Regions from separate parts of the Kitasatospora sp. NPDC007106 genome, predicted to be linked through region 1. Evidence: riboswitches for the same ligand, from Rfam matches in the RefSeq annotation. Region 1 holds a riboswitch; the other holds the start of a gene.
The links. Region 1 has a riboswitch for cyclic di-AMP ahead of ABZ641_RS09615 (transglycosylase family protein). Riboswitches for the same ligand answer to the same signal wherever they lie in the genome.
Positions count from the first base shown of each region.

Region 1 (16,195 bases):
GCTGCGAGCGAGATTCTTCGCCGTCAAGCCAGCCTGTACGTACTTTCTGATCCGCTTACGGCGACTTCCGATGGGTTCGTGGGAACTCTTTCGTTCATGGTTAACCCGACAGTTTGGTCGATGTTTACCGAGGGAGACTCGCCTCCCATTATCAACTACCTGACATCACGGCTGCACGACGTGAAGGATTTCCCGTCTTCAAATTCTGCGTCCGTCGCTGCGACTGTGAGCCTGAGTTCGTTGATGGAGGAATCCTTTAGCTCATCCGGGGGGGCGAAAGAGCTTTCTCACTGGAAAGAGTTCTGTCGACTGCTCGACGAAAGCTTTGGCGAAAGCTGGGCTAGCTATTGCATTGGGATCACCGCGGGCGCGGTGCGCTCGCAAAAGGAACGCGGCGCGGGCGCTGATCGACTGTTTGACCCTGCCTTCCCCTTCATCGACCGGGTGCGGAACGCAAAGCGGCGAGGCAAGCAGGATGCATGGTGGTTGGCGCAGCTTGACGCAGCTGCTTCAGAACTTGAGCGGACAGTGTGGCTTGCGACCATGTTCACATGGGCAGAAGCCGAGGTGATCATGCAGCTTCGAGGAAGCATTGCGTCTGCTGTTGATTCGATCTCTGTAGACCATTTCGACGTATTGCTGCAGTTTACCCAGGTATCTCGCAGATTCTCCAGCAGGGCACAAAAGATTCTTCCGAGCAATCTGCACTCAAGGGATGCATGGAAAAATGGATCCCGCATGGTAGTGCTATTCTTTGACAGGGTGGAGCCTTGCGTGGAGAAGGATGCCCTGGCGCTGAATTCGGGAAAGTTTGAGGATGATCCGGTTTTGGCAAGATTGCTCATTCAGTACGCCTGGGAGCGGTTCTCTGTGGATGCGATCTCCGAGCAAGATTTTCTATCTGTGATTGACCGCAAGTATGGTCCGGGGGTGTTTTTCCCCGTCCGTCCGAGATTTGATGCCAAGGTGCTCAAAATGTCGCGCTCGCTTGCGGAGCAGGTAATGGAAAGGGCGTGGGACATGCCATCGAATCTGCTCACCTCCGCCGAAAATAACTTCGCCCGGCGCAGGGGGCATGTCAGGCCGGTTCTTAGAATCGCGGAGGAGCAGAAGTGGTTCTAGCTTGTCGTCGGGTGGATCAAACGGGACGCCGAGACGATAGCGGGTGGTGAATCCTGTGGCAGGACATTCGGGAGTGATGATGGGGTATCTCACCCGGTGATCGAACTCGTACCTGGTGGCCGGTAGTTAAGGATATTTGCTTAGGCTTTTGGTGATCTGCGAATCCCGCAACTGCTGTGGTTGGGGCGGTATTACCACAGCCGATACACGGACAGCGGGAAGTGAAGACAGAGCCGTATGGCATCGGACGGGTGGCTGTACTGCAGTGAGGTACAGCCACCGTGGCAACCACAGTTGGTCGCCAGCGGATGATGGGCGCTAGCAGGCCTCGACAAGAGACCTCAGCTACCCCGTTGCCAGTAGCTTGCATCGAGGGACAGGCTATGTGCCACAGTCGTGCCGGTTCGGGTGGTACGTGACGGTCAATCACGGGTGCCAAAGGCGCGGAACCCTAGAGCTGTCCAGCGTGGGTCACGCGCAGGCCCCGGCCTGTAGCCAACACCAATCCGTGTAATGCAGGGGTCTGGCCCTGGGCCGTCTGTGGGCCGTGCGAGGGGAACCGGGGGCGACGGACACTGACAAGCGGCGACGGCTTCACAGCAGGTCAGGAGTGGTCTGCCGTGCAAACCCACAGGCGGCCATTCCGTTGCGTCAGTTCCTGCGCAACAAGCGCCAGGAGTGGGAGGAGTACCGCTCCGAGGTCACCCCGTTCGAGCTGCGCAAGAACCTCCAGGTGCTGTAACCGCGGGCCGGAGCAGGCCTGCAGCGTACGACGCCCCTCGGGCCGGTGGATGCGATCCGCCGGCCCGAGAGGCGTTTTCAGGGCTTTCGTCCTTCCTGGGCCGTCTGTGGGCCATGAGGGTAGGAGTGTCCCTCTCGCACCGTCGGGTTGAGTGTCTCGCCCGCGTTGTAGCGGGACCCGTACCTCGGCGGACGACTGCGTACGTTGCAGACTATTAGCGCAGGTCAGCGGTACTGCCCCAGGCCTGCTCGGGTTGCTTCGGGACGAAGGGGGCCAATCCCGCAGTAGCCACCATCTTCCAGCCTTGAGTGCGGCTCACTACTGTGGGGCTGGTGGATCATGACGTGGCACCCGAAGGGCGCCTGTCAGCCGCGGAGTGGGACCAGCTCCGCAGTCTGATGCGCCGATACATCTCGCACGAGCTGGACCAATGGGAACACTGGTGCGTTGAGACACCGTACGGGCCGGCGTACGTGACGCTCACGAACGCCATGCCGCCCGACGTACCTCCAGAGCTCTTCCACAAGGTCTAGGAGCGGCGTGCCACAGCCGTGCCCGGTTAGGCGGGGAACAGCGGAACCGCGGGCGCTGGCGCGGCCTGGCTGGCCTCCCGACTGGCGTGTATCGGGCCAGGTCAGTCCAAGTGGCTGACGCCTGTGCTCCTAAAGCAGGAGTTGGACTACGGGCCGTGTGAGGTGGGCCGAGCAACCGGTGCTGACAGATGCTGACGGCATCAGAGCAGGTCAAGGACAGCCTGCTCCGTAAGAACCTGCAGGTGCTGTAGCCGCAGACCACAGCAGGTGCTGCCGGTGCTGTTCGTCGCGTTCTACGCCGTGCGCCTGGTGGTCGTGACTCGTCGGAGGGCGCGGCGGAGGTAGCTGCGGAGCGTCACGGCGGTGCGGTGGACGCCGGGTGGTGGGCACGGGGAATCCCCACGGCGGGAACCCTCCGAGTGCGGACGAAGGGCGGGAGGATCATGGAGCTGTCACCGTCGGGGGTGAACCGCGTCGCCAATGCCGTGCTCGGGCTGGTGCCGTCGATCGGGGGCCTCGTGTACGCGGTGGAGGCCGCCGGTGGGTTGTCGCGCCTGGTGGCCGGGGTGGTCGTGGTCGGTGGGGCGGTCCTCGGGGTACGGGGTTATCGGCTGGGCGTGACGTGCAGGGGTGGCCACCTCACGGTGCGGGGCTACCTGTGGACGCGGGTGATCCCCCGGCAGTACGTCGTCGGGATCACCGGCTTTCCCGCCGTCAGATGGAGGCCGCCCGCGGGGCGGATGCGGTGGACGCCGATCAGCGCCTTCGTGGCGAGCCGGGGGGAGACGTCCGGAGCGGCTGCCGCGAAGGCGGACGCCGTCGCGAGACTTCGGCGGTGGGCGGGGCAGTAGGCGCCGCCCGGCCGGTGGCGGGGGCCGCCGGGTGCGACGTCCGAGCACACCGCACCGGCGTCGATATGATCATCGCTGGTTCGAACGGGCTCGGGGGCGGGGAATGCGCGTGCGGGGACTGGCGTGGGCGGCCGTGGCGGCTGCCGGGCTGGTGGCGATGACGGTGACGGGGTGCGGGGCGGACGGGGAGGCCGCGGCGGACTCCGGTCGGCCGGCCCCCGTCCCGGTGGGGCCCTCGTGCGCGCCGCCGGCCGCGCCGGGGGCTTCGGAGGAGCCGGCTGCCGAGACGGCGCCCGGCGCGGTGGTGGAGGACGTCCCGGAGGAGGTCCGTTGCCTGCCGGGCGTGGCTCACGGGACGGTGCTGGTGCAGCCCTCGCCGTCCGGGCTGCCCCGCCGTTCGCTGATGGTGAGCGCGGTGGCGGGCGCCGACCACGCGCAGGCCTCGGAGCTCTGCCGCAGGCTCACCGCGCTGGGCTACGGCCCGGGCGGCCGGCACGGGATGGAGCTGCTGAGCGTCGCCGGGGGCGGATCCGCCGGGACGTACCTGTCGAGCGCCGGGACGTCCGGGCGCGACTGCCTCCAGGTGGCGTAGGCGCCGCGGCCGGTCAGGGCGCGTCGGGCAGGCCGACCGGCGCCGGCCGCTGGATCATCACCAGGTCGGACTCCAGGGTGGCGGGGGTGCTGCCCGGCGGGCGGGAGTGGAAGGCGCCGTCGCTGACCGACAGGTTGAGGATCAAGTAGGCGGCGAAGTCGGGGCCGACACCGGTGTGGTCGGCGAAGGCGGCGGTGAGGCGGTTGCGGTCGGTGCCGATGTACCAGGTGGTGTTGTCGGCGCCGAACCTGGCACCGATGTAGATCCACTTCCCGGCGCCGACGTAGGGCGCGGTGAAGACGGTGTCGCCGCTGCGGACGTGGTTGACGAACTCGATGTTCTCCGGCCGGTCGGCGTGCCATTCGAAGACGTCGACCTCGTTGTGGCCGTCGCGCCAGGTCCACAGTGCGGGCCAGGTGCCGGTGTCGGCCTGCGGCAGGCGTATGTGGGCGAGCAGGAAGTCCCCGGTGCGGACCTGGACGCTGTCGCCGCCGGAGCCGCAGGAGTCGCCGGTGGTGAGCAGCCCGGTGTTCCAGGCGCCGTCCGGCCGCGGGGTGGCGGTGATGACGAGGTGGCCGGACGCGGTGGAGAGCGCGGCGGTGGTGAGCCGGTCGAGCTTCCAGGCGTTCGGGTTGTCGCTGCTGTCGGTGCACCGGGAGTAGGCGGCGGTCTGCCAGCCCCAGGTGCGGCCCGGGCCGACGTCCAGGGTGGCGAAGGTGTCCATGAACACGATGCGGCTCGGTGCGGGGACGGCGCGGTGGGCGCCGCCCGGGACCGCGGCGAGCGCGGCCGCCAGCAGCAGATGGAGCGGGTGCATGTCCCTCCTCGACCGGCGGCCGTCCGGCTGACGGCGGGGCTCCGGTGGTTTCACGATGCGCGGTCGGCCCGGCGGATGCCCGTATCCAGAGCTGACCGGATGAATTGACGGAGAGTCGCGGCGACTGTGCTGTGTGATGAGCTGACAGCAGACGGCTGCGTGGTACATCTGACTCATTCACCGGCCCGCACCATCTCCCCGGTCGGCCGGAACCGTCGGGCGGAACCCGTCCGCGGGCGGAACAACAAAGGAGGCAGAGGGAATGTACGGACTCGCCCATACCGGTGTCGCCTCGCTCGCCATGCTGGCCATCGGGGGTGCGACCACCGCGGTCGGCGCGGCGGTGAAGTGGTTCGCACGCCGGTGACGCATTCGGTCACCGTGCTGATTCCGGCACACAACGAGGCGGATTTCATCGCGATCGCGGTGGAATCCGCCTTTTCTCAGAGCGTGCCGCCGCAGAAAGTCCTCGTCATTGCGGATTCGTGCACGGACGGGACGGCGCGGATCGCCGCGGAATGCGGAGCCGAGGTCATCGAGGTCGGCTTCGCGAGCAAGCCCCGCTCGCTCAACCACGCCCTGGAGCGGGTCACCACCAGCCATGTCGCGCTGCTGGACGCCGACGGCTACTTCGCCTCCCGGCAGGTCTTCGACACCTGCCTGCGGGTGATGGACGAGCACGGCTACGGCGGCGTCTGCCTGTCGGTCACCCCGCACAGCAGCACCGGGCTCTTCCAGCGCTCCCGGGCCGTCGAGTGGGCCTCGGCGCACCGGATCTCCCGGATCGTCGAGACCTGGCACGGCTGGGTCGCGGTGCTCTCCGGCTCGGCCGGCCTGTACCGGGTGGACGACCTGCGCGCGGTCGGCGGCTGGTCCGCCGACAGCCTCTGCGAGGACGTCGAACTCGCGCTCAAGATGAACCGCCACGGACGCCCGGCGGGCTTCGTCCGCGGCGAGTTCGTCGCCGTCCGCGACCCCCGCGGCTGGCGCGAGTACTGGGCCCAGACCCACCGCTGGGCCTCCGGCTGGGCCCAGGCCATCGACAAGCACAAGGGCCTGTTCTTCCGCAGCTGGGGCTTCACCAAGGTCTTCGGCGCCATGATGGTCGACAGCGCCCTGCTGGCCGCGGGCTACGTCTCGCTGCTCTACCACCTGGCCACCGGGTTCACCGAGTTCGACGCGGTGCGCTGGTTCGGCTCGTGGTTCCTGGTCATGGCGGCGGTCACCCTCACCACCGCGAGCCTCCAGCTCGGCGTGCGGCGGGCGCTCGCCTGCTACCCCGCCTACCTGCTGGTCGGCACGCTCGGCACCGCCTTCGCGCTCTGGGTGATGTTCCGCGAATGGGTGCTGGGCCGGCACCTGGTCTCCTGGACGGGCCGCCAGCGCCGGCGCACCGTCGTCACCCCGATCTCCGACCGCCGGCGCCGGGCCCTCGGCCTGCTCGGCTCCGGCGAGGCTTCTACCGGCAGCAGATCGGCATCAAGAAGATCGCCTCGGCGGCCGGCCAGGACGCCCGGACCGAGCAGGGCGACGCCGTGGTCCGCAAGGCCCTCGCCGACGCCGGCCGGGAGCTCAAGGTCGAGGTCAACCCCCGCTACGGCCGCTGGGACCCGCAGCAGATCGCCCTGGTCGACAGCACCACCGACTGGCTGCCGCAGCGCGCGCCGTCCGCCTGACCGGTCCGCCCGCGGCGCCCGGCGGGACGCGTCGGGGCGCCGCCGAGGGACGGTAGGTTCGGGGGTGTGGAGACTCCGAAGCTGATCCTGCTGACCACCACCCACCGGGTCGCCCCCGGCCTGCTGTCCTGGCCCGCCTGGGAGGCCCTGCGGTCGGCCGGCCGGGTGCTGGCCGCCGACCCGGAGCACCCGCAGCTGCCCGCGCTGCGGCAGGCCGGCGTCGAGGTGGAGACCGTCGAGCGGACGTCCGCTCCGGCGCTCGCCCGGATGCTGGCCGAGGCCGCCCCGGTGGTCTGGCTGGGCAGCCCGGACGGCGACCCGGGCCTCACCGACGCCCTGGCCCGGCTCGCGGTGGAGGAGGCGGGCAGCGTCCCCGAGATCGAGCTGCTGCCCGGCTCGTACGACCTGCCGGGCGCGCGGCTGCTCGACCTCGCCTCGGTGATGGACCGGCTGCGCTCGCCCGGCGGCTGCCCCTGGGACGCCGAGCAGACCCACGAGTCGCTGGTGAAGTACCTGGTCGAGGAGGCGTACGAGCTCGTCGAGGCGATCGAGGAGGGCGACCGGGAGACGCTGCGCGAGGAGCTCGGCGACGTCCTGCTGCAGGTCTTCTTCCACGCGCGGATCGCCGAGGAGCACCCGGAGGACCCGTTCTCCGTCGACGACGTGGCCGGCGACATCGTCGAGAAGCTCATGTACCGCCACCCGCACGTCTTCGGCGACGTGGAGGCCACCGGCTCCGACCAGGTCGAGGCCAACTGGGAGCAGCTGAAGGCCGCCGAGAAGCAGCGGGAGTCGGTGCTGGACGGCGTCCCGTCGGGCCTGCCCGCCCTCGCGTACGCGGCCAAGCTGGTGTCCCGGGTGCGCCGGGCCGGCTTCACCGCCGTGCCGGACGCCCCGTACGAACTGCCGCGGGAGCTGACCGCGGAGAACGTCGGCGAGCTGCTGCTGGCCGTGGCGCAGCGCGCCTACGACGCCGGCGTGGACGTCGACGCGGCGCTGCGCGGTGCCGCGCGGCGCTACCGGACGGCGGTGCGGACGGCCGAGGGGCTGTCGGACTGACGCTGCGGCGGGACGACCTCGCTGATCGCCTCGCCGACCAGGGCGAGCAGCTCGGCCAGCGGGGCGAGGTTGTCGTCCAGGTCGGCGAAGGAGACGATCCGCTCGCCGTGCGGGCCGGCGACGGCGAAGAGGTCGATCCGGCCGAGGTGCTTGCTCGCGGTGTCGACCAGGGCGGCGACGTCGCTGGGCTGGTGGACGTCGCCGCTGACGCCGACGACCGGGCAGCCGGGGCGGTCGAGCTCGGTGGCGAGGTCCTCCGCGACACCCGGGCGCAGATCGGCGACGAGCATGCCCGCGGCGCCCGCGGCGGCGAAGCGGCGGGCCAGGTCGGCCCCCTCGCCCCCGCTCAGTACGGCGATGACGACCACTGCCCCGGCTACTCGCACGGCCTGCTCCTCTCTGAGCACGACACCCCGCGGGCGGCTCCGCACGTCCGCCCTCACGGTTATCGGAGGATCGTAGGCACCTCGCGACCCTCCGCAACAGGGATTACCCCCCAGGTGACCAGGCTCACGCCCGTCCGGGCCGATCGGATCCGGCCGTCCCGCACGGGCCCTCGGGCAGCGCCTCCCGACGGCGCCCGCGCGGGCCGGGCGGGCCGGTCGGGCACCGTCGGGAGGGGCGCCCGGCAGCGGATACGGTCGGGGCATGCCGGAGACCCCCCGACCCGACGACCGACCCGAACTCTTCACCTGGGAGTTCGCCGCCGACCCCTACCCCGCGTACGCCTGGCTGCGCGAGCACGCGCCGGTGCACCGCACCACGCTGCCCAGCGGGGTGGACGCCTGGCTGGTGACCCGGTACGCGGACGCCCGGCAGGCGCTCGCGGACGCCCGGCTCTCCAAGAACCCGGTGCACCACAGCGAGCAGGCGCACCGCTCCGGCAGGGTCGGCATCCCGGGCGAGCGGCAGGCCGACCTGATGACCCACCTGCTGAACATCGACCCGCCGGACCACACCCGGCTGCGCCGGCTGGTCTCCAAGGCGTTCACGCCGCGCCGGGTGGCGGAGTTCGAGCCGCGGGTGCAGCAGCTCACCGACCGGCTGATCGACTCCTTCGCCGGGCGCGGCACGGCCGACCTGATCCACGAGTTCGCCTTCCCGCTGCCGATCTACGCGATCTGCGACCTGCTCGGCGTGCCGCCGGAGGACCAGGACGACTTCCGGGACTGGGCCGGCATGATGCTGCGACACACCAAGCCGGGCCAGCCCGGCGGGCAGCGCGGCGGCGTCGGCCGGGCCGTGAAGCGGATCCGCACGTACCTGGCGGAGCTGATCCACCGCAAGCGGGCCGACCTCGGCGACGACCTGATCTCCGGGCTGATCCGGGCCAGCGACCACGGCGAGCACCTGACCGAGAACGAGGCCGCGGCGATGGCCTTCATCCTGCTGTTCGCCGGCTTCGAGACCACCGTCAACCTGATCGGCAACGGCCTGCACGCCCTGCTGCGCAACCCCGGGCAGCGGGCGCTGCTGCAGGAGTCGGTGGCACGCGGCGAGAGCGGCCTGCTGGAGACCGGCATCGAGGAGCTGCTGCGCTACGACGGGCCGGTGGAGCTGGCCACCTGGCGGTTCGCGACCCGGCCGCTGACGATCGGCGGGGTGGAGATCCCGGTCGGCGACCCGGTGCTGGTGGTGCTGGCGGCGGCCGACCGCGACCCGGCCCGGTTCTCCGACGAGAACACCCTGGACCTCGCCCGCGCCGACAACCCGCACCTGGGCTTCGGCCACGGCATCCACTACTGCATCGGCGCCCCGCTGGCCCGCCTGGAGGGCCGGGCCGCCCTGGCGACGCTGCTGACCCGGCTGCCGGACCTCGCCCTGGACGCCGACCCGGCGGACCTGCGCTGGCGCGGCGGCCTCATCATGCGGGGCCTGCGCGAGCTGCCGGTCGCCTTCACCCCGGCAGGGCCGTCCGGGCGGCGCGACACGGTCTGACGGTGTGTCGCACCGGTCGGATCCGGTCGGATCTGAACACTCGTCAATCAGGAGAAACCTGCATCGTTCGTGGGCGATTATCGGCTCTCCGTAATTGCTCCGTGATACCCGCGATATGAGCTTGTGATCGGTCGTTCGATCTGCTTACTCTCCCGAACAGTCCGCAGCCGCGGACCCCGGCACGGCAACGCCGAATCCTGTCCGCCGTGCCCGGGCCTCACGACCGAGACCCAGGACAGGGGCGGGGGAACCACGTTCGTCGCCGTCCCCACGGCTAGGGGTGAAGCCGCGTCAGCAGGGCCCCTCCTGCGGCCGCGGCCGGGCCAGCCTCCCGGTCCGAACCCGACAGCTCACCTCGCAGGCGTTCGGAGAGGGACAACCCATGCTCTTCACCGGACCTGGCCGCCACCGCCGCAGGACGTCCGCCGAGAAGGCGGTCGCCGTCGCGGGTGTCACGGGTGTCGGCCTCGCCCTGCCGCTGCTCACCGCGGGCGGAGCCCATGCCGCCCCCGTCTCGATCTGGGACAAGGTCGCCCAGTGCGAGAGCGGCGGCAACTGGAGGATCAACACCGGCAACGGCTTCTACGGCGGGCTGCAGTTCACCGCCCGGACCTGGAAGGGGTTCGGCGGCGCCCGGTACGCCCCGCTCGCCCACCAGGCGAGCAAGAGCGAACAGATCGCCGTCGCCGAGAAGGTGCTGGCCTCCCAGGGGCCCGGCGCGTGGCCGGTGTGTTCCAAACGCGCCGGCCTGACCCGCGCGTCCGCCGGGAGCGGCGGGACGCGCAGCGGCACCGGACGGACGCAGGCCCCGGCGGCCCCGGCGGCCCCGTCGTCGCCGTCGCCGCAGTTCCCCGGCCGCGGCGGCTTCGACGCGGACTCCGGCGTGTACTGGTACCAGAAGGACGACCAGTGGTACTGGACGGCGCACCAGGAGGTCTACGAGCGCCACCTGCCGCCGGCGCCCACCGGGCCGGCCGACCCGGCCGACCCGGCCGACGACGGCGCCGACGAGGGCGCCCGCACCCTGCAGGCCGTTCCGGTGCCCTCCCTCGGCCGCGAGCAGTACACCGTGCAGGAGGGCGACACGCTGTCCGGCATCGCCGCCGCGCACGGGCTGCCCGGCGGCTGGGAGCAGCTGTACACGAACAACCGCGAGGCCGTCGGCGCCGATCCGGACCTGATCCTGCCCGGCCAGCAGCTGCGCCTGGCCTGACGGTCCGGCACGGTACGAACGGTCCGTCCGCCCGCGGGGCGGCACCCGCGGGCGGGCGGCCGGTTTTGTGGTCCTTCAGGTGAACTACCGGCGAGTAGACCGGCCACACGGTGAGACAGGGCCATGCGCGGCACGGCCCGGTGGGCCCGTGCGGTTAGGCTCTGGTCGTAACGACCCTCATCCGCTTCCGCTAGGAGATGCCTCGTGCCGTCCATTGATGTCGTCGTAGCCCGCGAAATCCTCGACTCCCGCGGTAACCCCACGGTCGAGGTCGAGGTCGGCCTCGACGACGGCAGCACCGGTCGTGCCGCTGTCCCGTCCGGTGCCTCCACCGGTGCCTTCGAGGCCCTGGAGCTTCGCGACGGCGACAAGAACCGCTACTTCGGCAAGGGCGTGGAGAAGGCCGTCCTCGCCGTCATCGAGCAGATCGGCCCGGAGCTGGTCGGCTACGACGCCACCGAGCAGCGCCTGATCGACCAGGCCATGCTCGACCTGGACGCCACCCCCGACAAGTCCTCGCTCGGCGCCAACGCGATCCTCGGCGTCTCCCTCGCCGTGGCGCACGCCGCCTCCGAGGCCAGCGACCTGCCGCTGTTCCGCTACCTGGGCGGCCCCAACGCCCACGTGCTGCCCGTCCCGATGATGAACATCCTCAACGGCGGCTCGCACGCGGACTCCAACGTCGACATCCAGGAGTTCATGATCGCCCCGATCGGCGCGGAGTCCTTCTCCGAGGCCGTCCGCTGGGGCGTCGAGGTCTACCACACCCTCAAGGGCGTGCTGAAGGAGCGCGGCCTGTCCACCGGCCTCGGCGACGAGGGCGGCTTCGCGCCGAACCTGGACTCCAACCGCGAGGCGCTCGACCTCATCGTCGAGGCCATCAAGAAGGCCGGCTACACCCCGGGCAAGGACGTCGCGCTCGCCCTGGACGTCGCCTCCTCCGAGTTCCACAACGACGGCGCCTACACCTTCGAGGGCAAGGCGATCTCCTCCGCCGAGCTCATCGACTACTACGCCGAGCTGGTCGCCGCGTACCCGCTGGTCTCCATCGAGGACCCGCTGGACGAGTCGGACTGGGACGGCTGGAAGGCCATGACCGACAAGCTGGGCGACAAGGTCCAGCTGGTCGGCGACGACCTGTTCGTCACCAACCCGGAGCGCCTGCGCCGCGGCATCGAGACCGGCACCGCCAACGCGCTGCTGGTGAAGGTCAACCAGATCGGCTCGCTCACCGAGACCCTGGACGCCGTCGAGCTGGCCCAGCGCAACGGCTACCGCTGCATGATGTCGCACCGCTCCGGCGAGACCGAGGACGTCACCATCGCCGACCTCGCCGTCGCCACCAACTGCGGCCAGATCAAGACCGGCGCCCCGGCCCGCTCCGAGCGCGTCGCCAAGTACAACCAGCTGCTGCGCATCGAGGAGATCCTCGACGACGCCGCCGAGTACGCCGGCCGGGGCGCGTTCCCCCGCTACAAGTACGAGGGCTGAGGCTGACACCCGCGCGCTGACACACGGCCGCTGGACCGGTGCCCCGGCAACCACCCCGTAGGGTGGGGGCCGGGGCACCGGCGTGAGCAGGAGGGGTACGAGCGATGTGGAAGATCCCGGGACTGGCGGGGCGTCCGCGCTTCACCAGCCGCGCCACCGTGCTCGTGCTCGTCCTGTGCTCGCTGGTGGCGATACTCGCCTACCCCACCCGGCAGTTCCTGACGCAGCGCTCGGAGATCGCCGACCAGCGGGCCAGGGCGGAGCACGCCCGGCAGCAGGTCGACGAGCTCCGGCGGGCGAAGGCCCGCTGGCAGGACCCGGAGTACGTGAAGGCGCAGGCCCGCGAGCGGCTGCACTTCGCGATGCCCGGCGAGACCCCGTTCGTCTCGGTCGACCCCTCCGCGTCCCCCGGCCCGGCCTCCGCCGACGCGCTGCCCACCGGCCCGGTCAGGGCGGCCAAGCCCTGGTACACCACCGTCCTCGAGTCGGTCGACCTGGCCGACTCGACGCCCGCTCCTCACGAAGACAGCACGCCATGACCTCTGAACAGCACCCCGCCACCGACGGCACCGTGTCGGACGCCGACGTCGCCGCCATCGCCGCCCAGCTCGGCCGGGTCCCGCGCGGGCTGCGCGGGGTGGCCCACCGCTGCCCCTGCGGCAACCCCGACGTGGTCGAGACGGCACCCCGGCTGCCCGACGGCACGCCCTTCCCGACGCTCTACTACCTGACCTGCCCCAAGGCGGCCTCGCTGATCGGCACCCTGGAGGCCGACGGCGTGATGAAGGATCAGAGCACCCGCCTCGCCGAGGACCCGGAGCTCGCCGCCGCCTACCGCGCGGCCCACGAGGACTACATCGCCCGCCGCGACGCCATCGAGGTGCTGGAGGGCTTCCCCAGCGCCGGCGGCATGCCCGACCGGGTCAAGTGCCTGCACGTGCTGGTCGGCCACTCGCTGGCGGCCGGCGAGGGCGTCAACCCGCTCGGCGACGAGGCCATCGGCATGCTGGAGGACTGGTGGGCCAAGGGCCCGTGCGTCTCCCCGGCCGAGGTCGAGGCGGCCGGCGAGCGGGTCCTGCGCAACCGGGCCAAGGAGCAGGACCACGCCGCGGTCATCGCGGCCAAGGAGCAGAAGACCGCCGAGCGCGCCGCCAAGCGCGCCCGCGCCGAGGAGGAGGACCAGTGACCGCCACCCGGGTCGCCGCGATCGACTGCGGCACCAACTCGATCCGGCTGCTGATCGCCGACCTCGACCCGGCGACCGGGGAGATCGCCGACCTCGACCGCCGGATGATCATCAACCGGCTCGGCCAGGGCGTCGACTCCACCGGCCGGCTCCACCCGGACGCCCTGGAGCGCACCTTCGCCGCCTGCCGCGAGTACGCGGAGATCGTCGCGGCGCACGGGGTGGGCCCGGAGCGGATCCGCTTCGTCGCCACCAGCGCCTCCCGCGACGCCGAGAACGCCGCGGAGTTCACCGAGGGCGTGCGCGGCATCCTCGGCGTCGTCCCCGAGGTGGTCAGCGGCGACGAGGAGGCCCGGCTCTCCTTCACCGGCGCCACCAAGGAGCTCACCGGCGGCTCCCTCAAGCCCCCGTACCTGGTCTTCGACCTCGGCGGCGGCTCCACCGAGTTCGTGCTCGGCGGTGACGAGGTGCAGGCCGCCCGCTCGGTCGACATCGGCTGCGTCCGGATGACCGAGCGGCACTTCGGCGGCGCCGAGCTGCCGACGGAGGATCAGATCGCCCGGGCCAAGACCGACATCCTCGCCGCGCTGGACACCGCCGCCGAGACGGTGCCGCTCACCGAGGCGGCCACCCTGGTCGGCCTGGCCGGCACCGTCACCACCGTGGCCGGCATCGTCCTGGGCCTCCCGGAGTACGACTCCGGGAAGATCCACCACGCCCGGCTGGACGTCGAGCAGGTCCGCGCGACGGCGACCCGGCTGCTGCACTCCACCCACGCCGAGCGGATGGCGATCCCGGTGATGCACCCGGGCCGGGCCGACGTGATCGCCGCCGGCGCCCTCGTGCTGCTGGAGATCATGGAGCGCACCGGCGCCGCCGAGGTGGTCGTCAGCGAGCACGACATCCTCGACGGCATCGCCTGGAGTATTGCCCGCTGACCACTGCGGGGGCTTACCCGAACGGCCCCGGAGCGCCGCGATGCCACCCGGCAGGCGCCCGGGGCCGCCTGCTGCGCGGTGTGTCGCCAGAACCTTCGTGAATTTCTTCACATGGCCGACCAGCCTTTCGACGCACTCCGGTGTCCGCTCCGTCCGTTATGTGGGACCGAAGGTCGCCCTCCGTGTTCAGCCAGCGGATCGCAGGCAGGGCTCGCCGATGGCCGATGGATTCGAAATTCCGCCCGGGAACTCGGGCGCCACCGGGATCGTTGCTGCTCAACAGGGCCGTGACCCCCCGCGGCATCACTCCGCACCCCCCGCCGCCGTGAGCGGGCCGCCACACCCCCGAAATGCGGGCGCGCAGTGTAGCAGGGGGTGTCCAGAGGCTTGTGACGGGCCTCACGAAGTGCCCGTCAGATGGGGGTGGATACTTTCCGATATGAGCACCACGGAGCGTCCTCGCATCCTCATTGTCGGCGGTGGTTACGTCGGCCTGTATGCCGCGATGCGCATCCTCAAGAAGATGCGCTACGGGGAGGCGACCGTCACGGTCGTCGACCCGCGGTCCTACATGACGTACCTGCCCTTCCTTCCCGAGGCGGCCGGCGGCAACGTCGCGCCCCGCAACCTCGTCGCGCCGCTGCGCAGCGCCCTCAAGAAGGCGGAGGTGCTCACCGGTGCTGTCACCGGTGTGGACCACGCCCGCAAGGTCGCCACCATCCAGCCCGCGGCCGGCGACTCGTACGAGCTGCCCTTCGACTACCTGGTCGTGGCCACCGGCTCGGTCTCCCGCACCTTCCCGATCCCCGGCCTCGCCGAGCACGGCATCGGCATGAAGACGGTCGAGGAGGCGATCAGCCTCCGCAACCACGTCATGGCGCAGCTCGACAAGGCCGAGTCCACCGCCGACGCGGACGTCCGCCGCAAGGCCCTGACCTTCGTGGTCGTCGGCGGCGGTTTCGCGGGTGTCGAGACGATCGCCGAGATCGAGGACATGGCCCGCGACGCGGCGAAGATCTACAAGACCGTCAGCCGCGACGACATGCGCTTCATCCTGGTGGAGGCGGCCAACCGCATCCTCCCGGAGATGGGCCCGGACCTCGGTCTGTGGACCAAGGAGAAGCTCGAAGAGCGCAACATCGAGATCTACATCGAGACCTCGATGGACTCCTGCGTCGACCAGCACGTCGTCCTGAAGAACGGTGTCGAGGCCGACGCCTCCACCATCGTCTGGACGGCCGGCGTCAAGCCGAACCCGGTGCTGTCGAACTTCGGCCTCCCGCTCGGCCCCCGCGGCCACGTGGACACCGCGCCGACCCTGCAGGTCCAGGGCTTCGACTACGTCTGGGCCGCCGGCGACAACGCCCAGGTGCCGGACCTCGCCGTCGGCGAGGGCGCCTGGTGCCCGCCGAACGCCCAGCACGCGGTCCGTCAGGCGCTCGTCCTGGCCGACAACGTGGTCTCCGGCATGCGGGGCTTCCCGCAGAAGGAGTACAAGCACAAGAACCTCGGTGCGGTCGCCGGCCTCGGCCTGCACAAGGGCGTGGCGATCCTCTTCGGCAAGTACAAGCTGAAGGGCCGTCCGGCCTGGTGGTTCCACCGCCTGTACCACGGCAGCCGGGTGCCGACCATGAACCGCAAGATCCGGGTCTTCACCGACTGGACGCTGGCGATGTTCCTCAAGCGCGAGACCGTCGGCCTCGCCGAGATGGAGAAGCCGTTCGAGGCGTTCCAGGAGGCCGCCGGCCCCGCCAAGCCGATCCCGGCCCAGGCGAAGCCGGCCGTCGAGAAGGAGCTGGCCACCAGCAAGTAAGCGACTGTGGCCCCGGCCGAGCAGGCCGGGGATGAGTCGGAGGCCCTCCGCCCGGCAACGTGGCCGGACCACGACCTCCGTGGTGCTCAGCCGGCCGTGCGAGTCGGGCGGAGTACAGAAGTGACCGAAGGCCCCCGCCGTAACCGGGCGGGGGCCTTCGGCGTGCCCGGGCCCGTCCGCGGGGCGACCGGCGCCCGGGGCGCGGGGCCGCAGCAGGCCCGGGA
Region 1 covers NZ_JBEYFP010000065.1:3,510-19,704, forward strand. Annotated here, with positions in the region: gene ABZ641_RS09570 (NACHT domain-containing protein) at 1-1,122, shown strand, start outside; partial or broken gene ABZ641_RS09575 (glutamine synthetase) at 1,778-1,864, shown strand; gene ABZ641_RS09580 (hypothetical protein) at 2,841-3,248, shown strand; gene ABZ641_RS09585 (hypothetical protein) at 3,592-3,840, shown strand; gene ABZ641_RS09590 (beta-glucanase) at 3,854-4,657, opposite strand; gene ABZ641_RS09595 (glycosyltransferase) at 5,039-6,418, shown strand; gene ABZ641_RS09600 (MazG family protein) at 6,400-7,392, shown strand; gene ABZ641_RS09605 (SDR family NAD(P)-dependent oxidoreductase) at 7,350-7,778, opposite strand; gene ABZ641_RS09610 (cytochrome P450) at 8,041-9,330, shown strand; cyclic di-AMP (ydaO/yuaA leader) riboswitch at 9,543-9,708, shown strand; gene ABZ641_RS09615 (transglycosylase family protein) at 9,713-10,543, shown strand; gene eno (phosphopyruvate hydratase) at 10,748-12,034, shown strand; gene ABZ641_RS09625 (septum formation initiator family protein) at 12,139-12,573, shown strand; partial or broken gene ABZ641_RS09630 (DUF501 domain-containing protein) at 12,570-13,079, shown strand; gene ABZ641_RS09635 (Ppx/GppA phosphatase family protein) at 13,217-14,158, shown strand; gene ABZ641_RS09640 (NAD(P)/FAD-dependent oxidoreductase) at 14,598-15,971, shown strand.

Region 2 (3,953 bases), on a different contig from region 1:
GCGGGTTCAGACGGGCAGCCGCCGGGTCGGTGCCGCCGCGTCGGCGAGCCGGATCGCGGGGGTGACGACCGCCCGGGGCGGCCCGTCCACTGCGGCCGGTGCGGCAGCGGCGTTCCACTCGGCCTTGCCCGGGCCCGGCCGCAGCTGCACGGCCTGCCGTTCACCGGCCTTGCGCAGGACGATCCGGGCCGGTTCTGGTGCCTGCGGGTCGAGCCACACCTCGTTGCCGCCGAAGGAGCAGTCCAGCACGGCGATGTCGTCCGGCTCGCCGTCCGCGGTGGCCCGGAACGCGACGCCGGCCTTCCGATAGCCCGTCAGGTGGCTCCGACCGATCGTCACCGTCGTTCCGGCGAGCTGGTGTTTGGCCGTGGCGACCGCGTAGTCGGACTGGCCCGCGGCGTCGATCAGCAGGCCGTCGAAGACGGTGCCCTTGTCCCGGCCGAGCGCGTGCACGGCCACTCCCCCGGCGCCGTTGCCGTACAGCACGCCGCCGTTGTAGTCGAAGTCGTTGAGGTAGGCGCCGTGCTCGACGCCCCAGCCGCCGTTGTGGTACGCGACGAAGCGTTCCAGGGTGTGGTGGTGACGGGCGTTCAGCCAGACGAAGAGGCCGTTCTCGAGGTTGTTGTGGGCCAGGCAGCGCTCGAAGGTCCAGACGCCCTCGCTGGTCTCCGGCCACTCGTAGCCCGAGGCGCCGGTGGCGCCCTGGACGCCGACGGCCACGCAGTCGCGAGCGGTGCCGCCGGTGCCGGCGCCGAGCGAGAAGCCGGTGAGCCGGTAGCCGCGGGGGTTCGGCTCGTGGACGGTGCGGGAGGCCACGCAGGACTCGTAGGTGATGTCGTCGGACGGCGCCTGCGGGGTGCGGGTGTCCAGCGGGCCGTCCCACCAGTAGGCGTCCTCCCAGGTGTTGTGGCTGATGCAGCTGCGGAAGGTGATGCCGTGGCTGGCGTGCGGGACGAAGGCGTGGCTGCCGCTGTCGCGGACCACCACGCCCTCGACGACGGTGCCGCGGGAGGTGTCGCCGAGCATGTGGAAGTGCAGGCCGTACCGGCCGAGCACGGGCTCGGTGACCGACGAGCCGTTCCAGGTCTCCTTGCCCGGCTGCCGCGGGCCGAGCCAGCGCAGCGCGGCGTGCCGGACGTCGGCCCGGCGCGAGCTGGTCAGGTGGACGTGGGCACGGCCCTCGGCGGTGCCCTCGATCCGGACGCTGCGGGTCAGGTTGAGCACCTCGGCGCCGACCGCGACGCCGCCGCCGGCGGTCACCCGCGGGTGCGGGTGTGCCAGGGGTGCGGTCAGCGTGACGGTCTTGCCGTCGACCCGTCTGATCGTGCACAGATCGTACCGGGTGGAGAATTCGTCCTCGCTCGGGGGTCCGGTCGGCGTGACGGCCAGCTCGTCGCCCGCCCGCCAGCCGACGGGCGGCTCGGCCAGCCGCAGCTCGGTGTCGCCGGCCCGCAGCGCGGCGGCGGCGCGGACCCAGGCGGTCTTGGCGGCGCCGTCCAGCCGCAGGTAGCCGGTGCCGGTCACCCAGAGCCCGGTGTCCCCCTCCACCACCGTCATGCCGCCGCCGCGGAAGCTTCGTTCGTTCACGGACGGAAATCTCAGGGTGTGCACGGAGCCGTCCGCCGGGGCCAGCGCCAGGACGCCGCGGACCTCCACGGCGCCCGCGGAGGAGAGCGTGAGGCTGCGCCCGGGGGCGAAGACCAGCGAGCCGCCCGGCTCGACCACCAGGGAGCCGATCGACGCGTCGGCGTCCAGCAGGACGCGGTCGGCGATCCTGACGGCGCTCCTCACCCCGGGGACGGCGCCGCCCCAGCCCGCCGGGTCGGACCAGCGGCGGCCCGTCAGATCGACCGGGGAGGGCGAGGGGCCGACAGGAGCCGGGGCAGCCCGCGCATGCCCGGCAGAGGGCCCTCCGGAGGCCGCAGGGAGGGGCGTGGCCGCCGACGCCGGCGCGGCCGACGAGGCGAGCGCACGGCGGGCCAACTCGCCGCCGCCGACCGCGGCCGCGGCGGTGGAGATCCCGAGCCAGACGAGCATCCTGCGCCGGCCGACCCGGCGGTGCGGCGCCGGCCGTCGCGGCACTCCGCCGGACTCCGCCTCCCGGTGCTGCCCGTGGTGATCCATGAGCGGTCGACCCCTCCCCCGGGCCGTCGCCCGGCCCCCCGTCCTGAAGCATAAACAGGCCGGTTTTCCCGGAAGGGCCTTGCCGGAAATCGACAGAAGTCGATCACGAAAAGATCAAGGGGTCGATCATGGAATATACCAAGATCGGCTGTGACCGGCATCACACATGTTTGCGGTTTGAACTTAACTCTGTCTAATGTCCTCCCACGTTCGTGGTCACACGGACCCAGTTGGCCCGAACGCCGAGTCCTGCCGGCGGTCCGACTGGCAATGCGAAACGCACTTCGGCAGGGGCGGGGGAACCAGGTAAGTCGCCCGGGAGCGGTCCAGCACCGCTCCCCGGCTTGGGGTGAAGCCGCACGCGCGGAAACGGCGAGGGATCGCCGGATCCTGCGCGCGCGGCCGGGCAACTCCAGCCCGAATCCGACAGCTCACCTCGCAGGCGTGGGAGAGGAACGCTGCTTCATGCTGTCCATCAACTCCAAGCGCGGCCGCCGCATTCTCGCCACCACCGGCGTCGTCGGCATCGGCCTCAGCATCCCGTCGCTGGCCGCCGGCACCGCCTCCGCCGCCTCGGTCTCCACCTGGGACAAGGTCGCCCAGTGCGAGTCCTCCGGCGACTGGCACATCAACACCGGCAACGGCTTCTACGGCGGCCTCCAGTTCACCAACAGCACCTGGACCTCCTTCGGCGGCGGCAGCTACGCCTCCCGCGCCGACCTGGCCACCAAGGACCAGCAGATCGCCGTCGCCGAGAAGGTGCTGGCCGTCCAGGGCCCCGGCGCCTGGCCCGTCTGCTCCGTCAAGGCCGGCCTGACCAAGGGCGGTCCGGCCCCCGAGATCAACACCGGCGGCTCCGCCTCCACCCCGGCCCCGGCGGCCACCACCCCCGCCCAGCCGGCCGCGCCGGCCGCGCCGGCCGCCTCCACCGGCTCGACCGCCTCCACCGGCACCTCGCAGGACGGCAAGGCCTGGCAGGGCCAGAAGTCCCGGCAGGGCCAGTGGAGCCACGGCGCCACCTACACCGTGCGGGCCGGCGACTGGCTGTCGACCATCGCCGAGCACAACCACGTCCAGGGCGGCTGGCAGAAGCTCTACGAGATCAACAAGTCGGTCCTGAAGAACGGTCCGCACACCATCTACCCGGGCCAGAAGCTGTCGCTGGGCACCCCCGCCAAGGCGTCCTCCACCCCGGCCCAGGCCGCCCCGGCCGCCGCCAAGCCGGCGACCACCGCGGTCAAGGCGAGCACCACCACCACGACCGCGCAGACCGCCACCGGCTCCAAGGCCGCCGCGGTCAACTTCGCGCTCTCCAAGGTGGGCCAGGCCTACATCTACGGCGGCACCGGCAACGGCGGCTGGGACTGCTCCGGCCTCACCCAGGCCGCGCTGCGCGCCGCGGGCATCTCCGTCCCGCGCGTCGCCGCCGACCAGGCCGACTACTCGACCCGCGTCTCGCTGGACAACCTGCAGCCGGGCGACCTGCTGTTCTGGTCCAACAACGGCAGCAACTCCGGCGTGCACCACGTCGCGCTCTACATCGGCGACGGCAAGTACGTCGAGGCCGCCAACCCGAGCGCCGGCGTCCGCGTCCAGACCATCGCCAACTGGGCCCCGGACTTCGCCGGCCGGGTCTGAACCGCCCCTCCCGGCGTCACACACGCCGGGGCAGGCGCCCGAAGCCGTACCTGGGTCCCTCGGCCCGGGCGCTCCTCTCCCCCTCCGCAGCCCCGGAGCGGCCTCCCGCCGCCCCGGGGCTGCGGCCTGCCCGCGCGGATAGGCTGACGCTCCCACGGAGTTGAGGAGCCGCCATGGCAGCGAAGGTCACC
Region 2 covers NZ_JBEYFP010000503.1:267-4,219, reverse strand. Annotated here, with positions in the region: gene ABZ641_RS27110 (hypothetical protein) at 7-1,791, opposite strand; gene ABZ641_RS27105 (hypothetical protein) at 1,934-2,119, shown strand; cyclic di-AMP (ydaO/yuaA leader) riboswitch at 2,386-2,584, shown strand; gene ABZ641_RS27100 (transglycosylase family protein) at 2,590-3,762, shown strand; gene ABZ641_RS27095 (hypothetical protein) at 3,936-3,953, shown strand, end outside.
Region 2: linked by a shared signal. The riboswitch ahead of ABZ641_RS27100 (transglycosylase family protein) and the one ahead of ABZ641_RS09615 (transglycosylase family protein) in region 1 are both predicted to bind cyclic di-AMP.